DNA from 2 places in the Mesorhizobium sp. M4B.F.Ca.ET.143.01.1.1 genome. Region 2 is predicted to be linked to the other one. Evidence: riboswitches for the same ligand, from Rfam matches in the RefSeq annotation. Region 2 holds a riboswitch; the other holds the start of a gene.
What was found. Region 2 has a riboswitch for S-adenosylmethionine ahead of EN786_RS19550 (O-succinylhomoserine sulfhydrylase). Riboswitches for the same ligand answer to the same signal wherever they lie in the genome.

Region 1 (7,478 bases), on a different contig from region 2:
CGTGAAACGGTGAAACGCTCTAGGCACTCGCCCGGTCCAGCGCCGCGATGTCGTCGGCGCCGAGCTTCAGCGACGCGGCGCGCACCAGGCTGTCCACCTGCGCTGTCGTCGTGGCGCTGGCGATCGGCGCGGTGACGCCCGGGCGCGCCATCACCCAGGCCAGCGCCACCTCGGCCTGCTTGGCCGAATGCCTGGCCGAAACCGCGTCGAGCGCGGCGAGGATGCGCATGCCGCGATCGTTGAGATAGCTGGCGACATCCTCGCCCCGTTCGCTTTGGCCGAGGTCCGCCTTGCCGCGGTATTTGCCGCTCAAGAATCCCTTGGCCAGGCTGAAATAGGTGATGACGCCGATGTCCTCGGCTACGCAGAGATCAAGCAGCGGTCCGTCGAGCGACGAACGGTCGTACAAATTGTATTCGGGTTGCAGCACGTCATAACGCGGCAGGCCGCGCAGGCTCGCCACATCGAGCGCCGCGCGCAGCTGGCCGGCATCGAGATTGGAGCAGCCGACATGGCGGACCTTGCCCTTGGCAAGCAGGCCCTGATAGGCGCCGAGCGTCTCCTCGTAGGGGGTGGCCGGATCCGGCCAGTGCGACAGATAGAGGTCGATCGCGTCGGTCTGCAGCCGCTTCAGCGAGGCGTCGACCGCCTTTTCGATATAGGCGGCGGACAGGTCCCGCCTGCCCTGGCCCATGTCCGAGCCGACCTTGGTGATGACGACGATCTTGTCGCGGTTGCCGCGGCTTTTCATCCATTTGCCGATGATGGTTTCGGATTCGCCGCCCTTGTTGCCGGGAGCCCAGCGCGAATAGACGTCCGCCGTGTCGACGGCGTTGAGGCCGGCATCGGCAAAACGGTCGAGCAGGTCGAAGGAGGTCTTCTCGTCGGCGGTCCAGCCAAAGACATTGCCGCCCAGGACCAGCGGCGCGAGGGAAAGGTCGGTGCGACCGAGACGGCGTTTTTGCAAGGCTGATCTCCGTGATGCTTGGGATAGTGCCGGGCAAGCCCGGCTGGGGGGCAGCAGCTAACCTAGGTCCTGGATTGCCGAGGTCAAAGGCCTGGCCATTCTTTTCCGGCAGGCCAGCGCTTCACAAAGGCGCGAACCGCCGCGCCACGTCCTCCAGCCAGTGGTCGCGTATGCTGAGCGCCTTGAGGTGCTCCAGCGTGCTCAACACATAGTCCTCGTTGCGTCCGGATTGACCGACAGCGCCGCGAACAATGCTTGCCGCATGCGCCGCGTCGAGCGCGCCGGCATACTGCTCATGCGCGCGGTCGACGATGTAGGCAACCGCCTCGACCCTGCCGTTCGCTTCCTTCCCTGTCCCGTCGAGCCGGATGTCCAGCGTGCGTTCGAGATAGACGCTGGTCACCAGCTCGCGCTCGCGCAGATACGCGAGAACCTCGCCGCGCAGGTCGCCCGGCACCCGGAATGCCAGCCCGACGCAGGAGCCGCCGCGGTCGAGGCCGAGCACAAGGCCCGGCCGCCGGCGCGTGCCGCGATGCACGAAGGAATAGACGCAGAGCGCCCGGCGGTAGCCGTAAAGGCGCGCGCGGCGCGTCTCGACATGCGCGAAACCCGGGCGCCAGATCAGGGACCCATAGCCAAAAACCCAAAAATCGCCCATATCGCCAAGCCTGATCGCGCGAGTCCGACTCTAGGCCGGAATCGGTGTTTTACGTCTTCCTGCTTGTTGCGTAACAACCGCCCGCCCGCAATATCAGGGGTAATGAGAGCTGCAGCATGACGTCAACTGACGAGCGCCCGCCGAACTTTCGCCGCCGGCTGTTCTGGCTCGCTGCCTTCATTGCCGTGCTGTTCGCCCTCTACAGCGCTGGCTGGTTCTATCTGGCCGATCGCGTCAGGACCGAGGCCGACAAGGCGGTTGCCTCGCTCAACGTCAACGGCATCGAGGCCGGTTGCGCCAACCTGACCGTCAGCGGCTATCCGCTCAGCTTCGCCATCTCCTGCGACACGCTCGCCTATGAGGACGATGCCAGGAACGTCGCCGCCTCGACCGGCAGTTTCAATGCGGTGGCCGAAATTACGCAGCCCCTGTCGCCAGTCGCCGATCTGCGCGGTCCGCTCAGGACCTCAATGCCCGGCATGACGCCGCTGTGGATCGACTGGGACAAACTGCGGGCGGACGCGAAGCTCTCCTGGCCGCTGCCGCAGCGCGTCGCGCTGAAGGCCGAGGGCCTGTCCGGCCAGACCGATCCGGCCGACAACAGCGATCCCGTCGAGCTGTTCTATGCCGGAAAGGCCGCCGGGCAATTGCAGCCGAACGGCCTGGACATCGGCTATGTCGGCAGTTTCAACGATCTCGAGATCGACGCCGACGCGATCGGCGGGCGCGTGCTGCCGCCGCTCGACGGCAGCGGCGAGGCGACGCTGAAGAACGGCGTCGCGCTGATCAGGACGCAGCCGAAGAGCCTGCGCGGCCAGTCGGTCGACATCGCCAAGCTCGACCTGTCGTCGGGCGAAGCGCGCATAACCGTCTCCGGGCCGCTATCGGTCGATGCCGAAGGGCTCATCGACGCCGAGCTGACGATCAAGCTCAGGGATCCCAAGGCGGTGGCAGCGATCCTCGGCGGCGCCATCCCCGAGCGCAAGAGCGAGATCGAGCAAGGTTTTGCCGGTCTGGCGATGCTCGGCAACGAGCCGTCCATGCCGCTCAGGATCGTCAAGGGCAAGGCCTCGCTCGGCTTCATCCCGCTCGGCAAGATCAAAGCGGTCGATTAGAGCATGGCCCCAATAAGTGGGAACCGGTTTTTGGACAAGACCATGCCCAGACAAGGGATAGCGATCTGATGGAGAAGCCGGTCAAGGTCCTGAGCGTCGGCGCGTTCACCCTCGATACGATCCTTCGCCTCGACACGCTGCCCGCGCATCAGGGCAAGTTCATCGCTTGCGATGGCGTCCAGATTGCCTCGGGCATGGCAACCAGCGCCGCTTGCGCCGCCCGCCGTCTCGGCGCCGAAGTCTCGCTTTGGGCAAGTGCGGGCGATGATGCCGTCGGCGACCAGCTGGTTGCCGAGATCGAGGCCGAGGGCGTCGATTGCAACCTGGTCCGACGTGTGGCCGGCGCGCGCTCGGCGCTGGCCGCGATCCTCGTCGATGCGCATGGCGAACGCATCATCGTCCCGTTCTACGACCGCGAGGCGCAGGCCGACCCCGATGAATTGCCCGCCGATCTCTCCGCCTTCGACGCCATGCTGGTCGACGTCCGCTGGCCGGGCGCCGCGGCGCTCGCCCTGAATGCGGCGCGCGCCAATGGCCGGCCTGCGATCCTCGATGCCGATACCGCACCGCTGGAGGTCCTGGAGCAGTTGTTGCCGCTGGCCACGCACATCGTCGCTTCGGAACCCGCGGCGCGCATCGTCTGCGGCCATGCGCTCGATCCGGAAACCGCCTGCGCCGATCTCGCCAGCCGCACCGATGCTTTTGTCGCCGTCACCGGCGGCGCGGCGGGAAGCTGGTGGCACGACCGTTCCACCGGCTCGGTCCGCCACGTCGCGGCGCCGAGGATCAAGGCGGTGGATACGCTGGCCGCCGGCGACGTGTTCCACGGCGCTTTTGCCGTCGGCCTCGCGGAAGCCATGCCGCCCGAGCAGGCCTTGCGCTTTGCCAGTGCCGCCGCGGCGCTCAAATGCCAGCGCTTCGGCGGCCGGCTCGGCGCGCCGGACCGGGCAGAGACGCTTGCCATGATGGCCGCCCATTGGCCGCCGTCGAGCTGACTAAGCCTTCGTTTCCGGATGTTCGATAGCCTGGCGGCCGAAGTCCGGCACGTCGATATCCTGCCCGGCGTCGATAATCGAGCGGCGCACCGCCCGCGTGCGCGTAAAGAGGTCGAACAGTTTCTCGCCGTCGCCCCAGCGGATCGCCCGCTGCAGGAAGGCGAGATCCTCCGAGAAGCGCGCCAGCATTTCCAGGATGGCGTCCTTGTTGTGCAGGCACACATCCCGCCACATCGTCGGATCGGAAGCCGCAAGACGGGTGAAATCGCGGAAGCCGGAAGCCGAATATTTGATGACTTCCGTCTTGGTCACCGATTCCAGATCGTCCGCGGTGCCGACGATGTTGTAGGCGATGATGTGCGGCAGGTGCGAGACGATGGCAAGCGTCATATCGTGATGCTGCGGGTCCATCGTGTCGATGTTGGAACCGCAGCGCCGCCAGAATTCCGACAGCGTCTCCAAGGCCGCGGGATCGGTGCCTGGCACCGGCGTGAAGATGCACCAGCGATTGTCGAAGAGATCGGCGAAGCCGGCATCCGGCCCCGACTTCTCCGTGCCGGCCAGCGGATGGCCGGGAATGAAGTGCACGCCTTCCGGCACATGCGGCTGCATCTGCGCGATGACGGACGCCTTGGTCGAGCCGACATCGGTGAGAATGGCGCCCTTCTTCAGCGCCGGCGCGATTTCTTCGGCGACCGCGCCGGAGGAGCCGACCGGCACCGAAACGATGACGAGGTCCGCATCGCGAACCGCTTCCTTCGCGTCGGTGGTGTAGGAATCGCCAAGGCCGAGTTGCTCCGCCCGTGCCAGTGTGGCGGGGCTGCGCGTCGAGATCGCGACATGCCGGGCCAGTCGCTCGCGACGGATGACGCGGGCCAGCGACGAGCCGATCAGGCCGATGCCGACCAGCGCGATCTTTTCGAACATCGCAGATGTCATGGCGCTCAACTTTTCAGGAAGGTCGTGAGGGCGGCAATCACGCCGCGATTGGCTTCTTCGATGCCGACGCTCATGCGCAGCGCGTTGGGAAAACCGTAGCCGGAAACCCGCCGCAATATGTAGCCTCGCGCCGTGAGATAGTCGTCCGCCGCCGCCGCCGAATGCTTGCCGTCCTCGGGGAAGTGGATCAGCACGAAATTGCCGACGCTCGGCGTCACGCGCAGCCCGAGCTTGGTCAGTTCCTCGCTCAGCCAGGCGAGCCAGGTTTCGTTGTGCGCCACGCTGCGCTCGACATGGGCGCGGTCGCGGATCGCCGCGATGCCGGCCTCGATCGCCGTTGCGTTGACGTTGAAGGGGCCGCGCACGCGGTTGATCGCGTCGACGATGTGCATGGGCCCATACATCCAGCCGATGCGCGCGCCGCCAAGGCCGAGCTTGGAGAAGGTGCGGGTCATCACCACGTTCTCCGCGCTTCCCGCCAGTTCGATGCCGGCCTCGTAGTCGTTGCGGCGCACATATTCGGCGTAGGCCCCATCCAGCACCAAGAGCACGTTCTTCGGCAGGCCGGCATGCAGCCGGCGCACTTCCTGGAACGGCACGTAGGTACCGGTCGGATTGTTGGGATTGGCGAGGAAGACGATGCGGGTCCGCGCCGTCACCGCGGCCAGGATCGCGTCGATGTCGGCCCGCTCGTCGGTTTCCTTGACCGCGACCGGAAGCGCGCCGGCCGCCTGGATGTAGATCTTGTAGACCATGAAGGCGTGTTCGGTGAAAACAGCCTCGTCGCCGGGCGCCAGATAGGTCTGCGCGAGCAGGCCGAGAATCTCGTCGGAGCCGTTGGAGCAGATGATGTTCGCGGGGTTGAGGCCGTGCACCTCGGCGATCGCCTCGCGCAGCCGCCTTGCCGTGCCGTCCGGATAGACATCGAGCTTTCCGGCAACCTCGCGCGCAGCCTCGATCGCCTTCGGCGAGGGCCCCAGCGGGTTCTCGTTCGACGACAATTTATGGACCCTGGCAACACCGGCCGGCGCCGTGCTCTTGCCGGGCACATAGGCTTCGATGTCCATGATGCCCGCGCGGGGCGTCGGACGTGCCTTGTCTGGTGTCTGGTTCATGTCGCAAAAATCCGTCGAGAGAGCCTCCGTCCGGAGGCCGCAGCGGAAATACTAGTCGTGGCCCTGAATGTCGAGAGGCGGCAAGGGCGCGAAAAGCCTGGCCGTTGACGCCGAGCCGCGCTGGCCCTAGAAGGGCAGCGACAGTTCCGTGGTGATTTGGCCGGTCGGCTTGCAGCCACGTTAAACAATTCGCTAAAGGGCCGTTTGCATCCTGTAACCGGCTTTGCGAATGCATTGCCGGTTTTTTGTTGTCCGCCGCCGGCCGGACATTCGCCTGGTCCGGAAATCGGAATCGGTTTTCGGAAACCACGGTGCGTGATGTAAGAGGATGCAATGGCCGTTCTGCGCGCCGCAAAGACCAATAACGAGGTCGACCAGCCGTCGAGCCCGGTGTTGCGCTTTGGCCCCGACAAGCCGCTCAAGCTCGATGCCGGTGCGCTGCTGTCGCCGTTCCAGATCGCCTACCAGACCTATGGCACCCTCAACGACGCCCGCTCCAACGCCATCCTGGTCTGCCACGCGCTGACCGGCGACCAGCATGTTGCCAGCACCAATCCGGTCACCGGCAAGCCTGGCTGGTGGCAGGTGCTGATCGGGCCGGGCAAGATCATCGACACCAACCGCTTCTTCGTCATCTGCTCAAACGTGTTGGGCGGCTGCCTGGGCTCCACCGGCCCGGCCTCGACAAACCCTGCCACCGGCAAGCCTTACGGCCTCGACCTGCCGGTGATCACCATCCGCGACATGGTGCGGGCGCAGCTGATGCTGGTCGACCACTTCGGCATCGAGAAGCTGTTTTGCGTGCTTGGCGGCTCGATGGGCGGCATGCAGGTGCTGGAATGGGCCGCGAGCTATCCGGAGCGCGTCTTCTCGGCGCTGCCGATCGCCACCGGCGCGCGCCATTCCTCGCAGAACATCGCCTTCCACGAGGTTGGCCGGCAGGCTGTCATGGCCGACCCCGACTGGCATGGCGGCAAATATTTCGAGCACGGCAAGCGTCCGGAAAAGGGGCTGGCGGTGGCGCGCATGGCGGCACACATCACCTACCTGTCGGAAGCGGCGCTGCACCGCAAATTCGGCCGCAACCTGCAGGACCGCGAGGCGCTGACCTTCGGCTTCGACGCCGACTTCCAGATCGAAAGCTACCTGCGCCATCAGGGCATGACCTTCGTCGACCGCTTCGACGCCAACACCTACCTCTATTTGACCCGCGCGATGGACTATTTCGACCTCGTCGCCGATCACGGTGGACGCCTGGCTGATGCCTTCGCCGGCACCAAAACGCGATTCTGCCTGGTCTCCTTCACCTCCGACTGGCTGTTCCCGACCGAGGAAAGCCGCTCGATCGTGCATGCGCTGAACGCCGCCGGCGCCTCCGTCTCCTTCGTCGAGATCGACACCGATCGCGGCCATGACGCCTTCCTGCTCGACGAGCCGGAACTGTTCGCCGCCATCAGCGGCTTCATCGGTTCGGCCGCGCGGGCGAGAGGGCTGAACGCATGACCCCGGAAAGTTGCAGACTTCCCGGATCAGGATCATGCGCCGAACGGGAGACCAGCCGATGAGCGTCAACCGCGCCCAGCGCGTCGACCTTGAAGTCGTCGCCGATCTCATCCCGCCGCAGTCACGGGTGCTCGATGTCGGCTCCGGCGACGGTCTGCTGCTCGAATTGCTGCAGGAAACCAAGCA
Region 2 (7,478 bases):
ACGCCGCCTACAAGAAAGGCCGGGTGGTGTCGCCGATCAATCATCCGGATCCGGCGCATCTGCATCTCACCGGCACCGGCCTGACGCATCTCGGCTCCGCCGCGACCCGCGATTCCATGCACAAGAAGCTGAGCAGCGACGGCGCGGAGCAGCTCACCGATTCCATGAAGATGTTCCGCATGGGACTGGAAGGCGGCAAGCCGGCGAAAGGCCAGGTCGGCGTGCAGCCGGAATGGTTCTACAAGGGCAACGGCACGATGGCGGTGGCGCCGGGCGCCGCGCTGATGTCGCCCGCCTTCGCGCAGGACGCCGGCGAGGAGCCGGAGATCGCCGGCATCTACGTCATCGGCGACGACGGCGCGCCGTTCCGCGTCGGCTTCACTTTGTCGAACGAATTTTCCGACCACGTCACCGAACGCGTGAACTACCTGTTCCTCGCGCACTCCAAGCTGCGCAACGCCTCGTTCGGACCGGAGATCCTGATCGGCGACCTGCCGGCGGACATCAGGGGCTCATCGCGCATCTGGCGCGACGGCAAGCTGCTCTGGGAAAAGCCGTTCCTGTCGGGCGAGGCGAACATGTCGCACACCATCGCCAATCTCGAGCATCACCACTTCAAATACTCGGCCTTCCGCCAGCCGGGCGACGTGCATGTGCACATGTTCGGCACCGCGACGCTCTCCTTCGCCGACGGCGTCAAGACCGAGGCGGGCGATACTTTCGAGATCGAGGCGAGCGATTTCGGCCTGCCGCTGCGCAACCCGCTGGAAATCGAGAAGCCGGTGAAGGTGGCGGTGAAGGCGCTTTGAGGTGAAAGCGTGATCTCCCCCCTCGTGGGGGAGATGGCCGGCAGGCCAGTGGGGCGCTGTCCCGCCAGCGTTCGCAATCCAACCGGCTCTGCCTGCGGACTGTCTTCTTGGATACAGCAGAGGTTGGCGATCCTTCGCGCCCCCTCTGCCCTGCCGGGCATCTCCCCCACAAGGGGGGAGATTGGCAGCTTCAGCCGCTCAATAGATATCGAAGTCGAAATACTTGGCCTGGATCTTCTTGTAGGTGCCGTCGGCGACGATGGCGTCTATCGCCGCGTTGAGCTTGTCGCGCAGCGCAGTGTCCTCGAGGCGCACGGCGATGCCGGCTTCCGTCTCGGTGCCCTTGACGTCGCCGACCAGCTTGCAGCAGCCGTCGCTCGACTTCTTCAGCCAGTCCACCAGCACGAACTTGTCGGAGATGACGGCATCGAGCCGGCCGTTCTGGAGATCGGTGATCGCCTCTTCCTGGGTCGGATAGAGCTTGGCTTCGGCGCCGGCCTTGCCGTAGACGTCCTGGGCGAAGTCGGCCTGGGTGGTCGATGCCTGGGCGCCCACCGTCTTGCCGGCGAGCGCCGCCGGGTCGGTCGAGGTCAGTTCGCTGTCCTTCGGCGCGACCAGCGCAAGCGGCGTCGTATAGTATTTGTGGGTGAAGGCGACCTGCTTCTTGCGTTCCTCGGTGATGCTCATCGAGGCGATGATGGCGTCGAATTTCTTGGCCTGGAGGGCCGGAATGATGCCATCCCAGTCCTGGGTGACGATCTCGCATTCGACCTTCATCTGCGCGCACAGCGCATTGGCGATGTCGATGTCGAAGCCCTCGACCTTGCCGTCGGGCGTGATGGTGTTGAACGGCGGATAGGCGCCCTCGGTGCCGATCTTGATCTTTTCGGCGGCCTGCGCCGACAAGGCGCCGGCGCCGAGCGTCAGCATGGCGGCAGCGGCTGCCGATAGGATCCATCTGGATATCTGCATTTTCGTCTCCCTCTGTCAGGTTCTGGACCGGTGGCGCCAGCCAAGCATGGCGCGCGGGACCGGGCAAGCGGAGTCTGACGCGGGCGACGGGTCAGCGCGCGGCGCGGAAATGCTTGGAGAGCTTCAAGCCCTGCGCCTGGTAGTTGGAGCCAAGGTCGGTGCCGTAAAGCGCCTGCGGCCGCTTCAGCATGTGCTCGTAGACCAGCCGCCCGACGATCTGGCCGTGATCGAGGATGAACGGCACCTCGTGGCTGCGCACTTCGAGCACCGCCCGGCTGCCGGTGCCGCCGGCCGCCGAATGGCCGAAGCCCGGATCGAAGAAGCCGGCATAGTGGACGCGGAATTCGCCGACCAGCGGATCGAAGGGCGTCATCTCGGCGGCGTAGAGCGGCGGCACATGCACCGCCTCGCGGCTGACCAGGATGTAGAACTCATCGGGATCGAGCACCAGCTCGCCGGCGCCGCTCTTGTAAAGCGGCTCCCAGTAGTCGACGACGTCCTGCGCGGCGCGCTTGTCGACATCGACGAGGCCGGTGTGATGCTTGCCGCGATAGCCGACCAGCCCGTCCTTGTCGCCATCGAGATCGATCGACAGCGCGATGCCGCCGCCGGAAATGTTGGGCGGCTCGGTGGCAACCAGCATCTCGGCATGGTGGAGATCGCGCAACTCGCTTTCCGACAGCAGCGCATTGCCGGTGCGGAAGCGTATCTGCGACAGGCGCGAGCCGGCGCGCACGACAATCGGAAAGGTGCGCGGGCTGACTTCGAGATAGAGCGGGCCATGATAGCCGGCGGCGATCTTGTCGAACTCGTGGCCGCGATCGGTCATCACCCGGGTGAAGATGTCCAGCCGCCCGGTCGAGCTCTTCGGATTGGCCGAAGCGGACACGTTCGAGGGCAATGCCAGGCCTTCCAGCAGCGGCACGATGTAGACGCAGCCCGTCTCCAGCACAGCACCGTCGACGAGATTGATCTCGTGCAGCTTCAGCCGGTCGAGCTTGTCGGCCACCAGATGATCGGGGCCGGGCAGGAAGGAGGCGCGCACGCGGAACGCCTTGTCGCCCAGCCTGAGGTCGAGGCTGGCCGGCTGGATCTGGTCGGCATCGAGCACGCGCGGCGACTTCAGCGCGCCGGACTGGAACAGCGCGGAAATGTCCTGATCGGGAAGAATGCCTGTCTGCCGCAAGGCTCCGCTCCAAGGCCGCTGGTACAAACCTCTTAATGAAGCCGGCAATTGACGCAAGCGCGGCGCGGGTCTAAAGGGTCGTTATCCCGTGGTGATTTGGCCGGTCGGCTTGCAGCCACGTTAAACAAGTCGCTAAAGGACCGTCGGGCCGCAAGGCCGTATGGACCGGTTGCGACTTTTCGCGGCCGGTTTTTTTGTATCTGGAAGTAGAGCGATGACCAAGAAGCGTGACTGGAAGCCTCAGACGGCACTCGTGCATGGCGGAACGCTGCGTTCCGGCTTCGGCGAGACATCAGAAGCGATGTATCTCACCCAGGGCTATGTCTACGAGACGGCGCAGGCCGCCGAAGCCCGCTTCAAGGGCGAGGAGCCGGGCTTCATCTACTCGCGCTACGCCAATCCCACGGTCGACATGTTCGAAAAGCGCATGTGCGCCCTGGAAGACGCCGAGGACGCTCGCGCCACGGCCTCCGGCATGGCGGCGGTGAGCGCCGCGCTGCTGTGCAGCGCCAGGGCGGGCGACCATATCGTGGCGGCGCGCGCGCTGTTCGGCTCCTGTCGCTGGGTGGTCGAAACGCTGGCGCCGAAATACGGCATCGAGGCGACGCTGGTCGACGGCACCGATATCGCCAACTGGGAAAAGGCGGTGCGGCCGAACACCAAGCTGTTCTTCCTGGAAAGCCCGACCAACCCGACGCTGGAAGTGGTCGACATCGCCGCTGTCGCCGCGCTCGCCAATTCGATCGGCGCCAGACTGATCGTCGACAACGTCTTCGCCACGCCGCTGCAGCAGAAGCCGTTGCAGCTCGGCGCCCACATCGTCGTCTATTCGGCGACCAAGCACATAGACGGACAGGGGCGCTGCCTCGGCGGCATCATCCTGTCGGACAAGAAGTGGATCGACGAGAACCTGCACGACTACTTCCGCCACACCGGGCCGAGCCTGTCGCCGTTCAATGCCTGGACGCTGCTCAAGGGCCTGGAGACGCTGCCGTTGCGCGTGCGCCAGCAGACGGAGAGCGCCGGCAAGATCGCCGACTTCCTCGCCGAACGGCCGGAGATCGCCCGCGTCATCTATCCGGGCCGCGCCGACCATCCGCAGGCCGAGATCGTCAGGAAGCAGATGTCGGGCGGCTCGACGCTGATCTGCCTCGACGTCAAGGGCGGCAAGCAGGCGGCCTTCGCCTTCCAGAACGCGCTCGACATCGTGCTGATCTCCAACAATCTCGGCGACGCCAAGAGCCTGATCACCCATCCGGCGACGACCACGCACAAGAACCTCAGCGACGAGGCGCGCGCCGAGCTCGGCATCGGCCCGGGCACGCTCAGGCTCTCCGTCGGCCTGGAGGACACGGACGACCTGCTTGCCGATGTCGAGCAGGCGCTGAAGGCGGCGAAATAGGGGACCTGGGCGAAGGCCCGGTCAGGCGCTCGAGGGCGTCTCTTCCAGTTCGGCCACCTTGGTGCCGATGGTCATGGCGTTGCCGCGCCAGTCGACGGCGCCGCCCAGCCAGCCGCGCGCCCATATCACCGGCAGCATCGCGTCGCGCACGATCATCGCCGCGACCGTGCGCGGCGACAGGTGCCAGCCGTTGGCCCATGCGAGGGCGCATTCCGGCAGGTAGGCGAGTGCCAGCACGCAAAGCGTTGTGGCCGGCAGGCTGATGCCCAATTGGGCCGCCGCTACCAGTGCCAGGACAAGCGGCACCGCCGCACCGGTCAGGATTTCGGGCGCGAAGAACAGCGGGAAGGTGACGCGGCGCAGCCGCGCCCAGCGCGCCTGGCGCGACCAGATCTCGCCAAGCCTGCGCTCGCCGAGCGGCTGCTCGAAGGGCGAGGCGACGAGATGGACGCGAAGGCCGATGCCGTTGACCAGCTTGGTCGCCGCGGCGTCCTCGGCGATCTCTGCGGCAAGCGCGCGGATGCCGCCATTGGCGTCGAGCATGGGCTTGTTCCACAGCATGCTCTTGCCCTGGGCGAAGCCGAGGCCAAGCGCCTCGCCGGCATATTGCCAGCGCGCCTGCAGCGTGTTGAGGAAGGCGCATTCGACCTCGGCCCAGAAGCCGTCCGGCCGCGAGCCGACCGGCGTCGAGCAGACGAGGCCGGTATCGGACCTCCACGCGGCCATCAGCTTATGGATATAGTCGCGCGGCATCAGCACGTTGGAATCGGCGAGGATCACCCAGTGGTGGCGCGCCGCCTCCCAGCCCTTGACGCAATTGTTCAGCTTCGGATTGGCGCTGACGCGGTCGTCGCCGACCAGCAGCCGGGCCGGCACCTTGGGAAACCGGGCAATTGCCCTGTTTATCAGCTTGACCACCGGATCGTCGGCATGGGCGACGCAGAAGATCAGCTCGTAGCGCGGCCCGTCGAGCGAGAAGGCGCGCTGCAGCGTCTCCTCGGCAAACGGCTCGATGCCGCGCGAGGGGATGACGATCGACACCGGCGGCGTCCTGCCCGCGGGCGCGGCCATGCCGCGCGGCGGCTTCAGCCGGCGCGCAGCAAGCAGGATGCTGGCGAGATTTGAGAGAAGCAGGGCTATGGAAAGCAGGGCGGCGGCCATGGCGATCAGTTCCATCGAGATCTGGTCACTCCGGAAAAGCCGGCCAGGAGATGGCCATTTTGAACAGGTCGACAGAGCGCTTGAGTCGCCCAGCACGGTCCGTGCACACCATCATTGTCGTGTGTCACTTAAATGACATTGTTTGCCGGCACGTGCGCATAAGGCGGAAGGGACAGGCGTCACGCATCGTTGACCCGACAGCGGAGTGCGCCGAAAGTTCCCGAATTGTTGGGGTAGCTCATGTATCGCGCCGTCACGCGCAACATCGAAGTTCAGGTGAGGCCGTTCTATCTGGAGGATCGCTCCGATCCTTCGGAGAACCGCTATGTCTGGGGCTACCAGGTGACAATCGACAACCGCTCGGACGAATTCGTGCAGCTGCTCTCGCGCTACTGGCACATCACCGACGGCAGCGGCCGGGTGGAGGAGGTGCGCGGCGCCGGCGTCGTCGGCGACCAGCCCGAACTCAATCCCGGCGACAGCTACCAGTACACCTCGGGCTGCCCGCTCTCGACGCCGTCGGGCATCATGGTCGGCCACTATACGATGCGCAACAAGCGCGGCGAGACGTTCAATGTCGCCATCCCCGCCTTCTCTCTCGACCTGCCGGGCACGCGGCGGACGGTGAACTAGTGGCCGCGTACGCTTGGCCGCCACTGCCCCAACCGCACGCCAGGCAGCGGCTTGATGGACAGAATTGAAACAGGGTTGTTTCTGGGCCGGCTGCCGTTCGCAAGAGTTGGACAAGGACCGGAAAGTCTTCTCATCATCAACGGCGGTCAGGGGTTCATGATGAAACCCCGGCCATCAAGACTGGAGAAGGATGCCGGACGGCTCATCCGTATCCTTCCACCCAACACGAGCTTCGTGCTGATTGGCTACGATCCCGCTCCAAAAGCCGATCCTTCGCTCGAGGGCATGGCCAGAGACATCGCGGAGATCATCGACGCCGACTTCAAGAAGCCAGCGAGCCTGATGGGTATTTCCTATGGCGGCGTTGTCGCCACGCAGGTGGCCGCGCGGTACCCGGACCTTGTAGGCAAGCTGATCCTGCTGGCGAGCGCGCATGGCTTTTCGGCCGATGGAAAAAGGCGGCTCAGGAAACAGATCCAATTCGCACAGGCCGGACAATTTCACGCTTTGCTGAAGGAATTCACGACGGTGTTCCGGCGACCCTGGTTGAACCTTCTTTTGCGTCTTCGACTGAGGTTCGAAGCACGCAGCCTGGTTGCGCGGATGGGGGCGCCGAGCACGATCGTCCGCTATCTCGAAGCAATGCTCGACGACGATGTGACGGAAGAAGACCTCCGCAACATCTCGGCGAGGACTCTGATCCTCGGCGGTGAAAGGGACCAGTTCTTCGGCGGGATGATGGAAGCCACCGCGAGCGCGATCAGCGGCGCGAAGCTCATGGTGCTCGGAAACGAAACCCACATGGCTCCCGTCGAACGAGCCTCGGATGTCCGCAGGCACCTCCAGGAATTCATTTGACGCGGAGATCGGTGCGGCGCCTAGAGCGCGTCGCGCTGAAATAGATCAGGCGACGCGCTTGGTCTGGAAAGTGACCCTATTGAGCCGCGGCGAACTCTGCCGGGTCGAAGTCGTACTGCGTCGAGCAGAACTCGCAGGCGACATGGATGCCGCCCTCCTCGGTGCTGTCCTTGATCTCCTGGGCGGAGAAGCCGGCGAGGATGCCGCGGATCTTCTCGCGCGAGCACGAGCACTGGTCGGCAACCGGCACGCCGCCGAAGACGCGCACGCCGTGTTCGTGGAACAGCCGGTAGAGAAGGCGTTCGGCACCGACAGTCGGATCGATCAGCTCGGTCGGCTCGATGGTGCCGAGCAGCGCGAGCAATTCCTGCCAGGAATTGTCGGCCGGCTCATGGACCGCTTCGCGCGGATCGCCGTCGCCGCCGGAAATGTCCGGCACGCGCATGCGTTCCGGCGC

Region 1: it holds a riboswitch for S-adenosylmethionine, as region 2 does, so the genes downstream of both, EN786_RS14065 (homoserine O-acetyltransferase) here and EN786_RS19550 (O-succinylhomoserine sulfhydrylase) in region 2, are expected to answer to the same signal.

Annotation. Positions count from the first base shown of each region.
Region 1 covers NZ_SRSR01000005.1:91,994-99,471, forward strand. Annotated here, with positions in the region: gene EN786_RS14035 (aldo/keto reductase) at 20-967, opposite strand; gene EN786_RS14040 (gamma-glutamylcyclotransferase) at 1,089-1,625, opposite strand; gene EN786_RS14045 (DUF2125 domain-containing protein) at 1,742-2,740, shown strand; gene EN786_RS14050 (sugar kinase) at 2,809-3,735, shown strand; gene EN786_RS14055 (prephenate/arogenate dehydrogenase family protein) at 3,736-4,674, opposite strand; gene hisC (histidinol-phosphate transaminase) at 4,680-5,789, opposite strand; SAM riboswitch at 5,928-6,005, shown strand; gene EN786_RS14065 (homoserine O-acetyltransferase) at 6,123-7,292, shown strand; gene metW (methionine biosynthesis protein MetW) at 7,351-7,478, shown strand, end outside.
Region 2 covers NZ_SRSR01000007.1:274,647-282,124, forward strand. Annotated here, with positions in the region: gene araD1 (AraD1 family protein) at 1-809, shown strand, start outside; gene EN786_RS19540 (ABC transporter substrate-binding protein) at 1,008-1,781, opposite strand; gene EN786_RS19545 (2'-deoxycytidine 5'-triphosphate deaminase) at 1,873-2,967, opposite strand; SAM riboswitch at 3,046-3,123, shown strand; gene EN786_RS19550 (O-succinylhomoserine sulfhydrylase) at 3,182-4,369, shown strand; gene EN786_RS19555 (ceramide glucosyltransferase) at 4,391-5,545, opposite strand; gene apaG (Co2+/Mg2+ efflux protein ApaG) at 5,771-6,163, shown strand; gene EN786_RS19565 (alpha/beta hydrolase) at 6,218-7,021, shown strand; gene EN786_RS19570 (Hsp33 family molecular chaperone) at 7,098-7,478, opposite strand, start outside.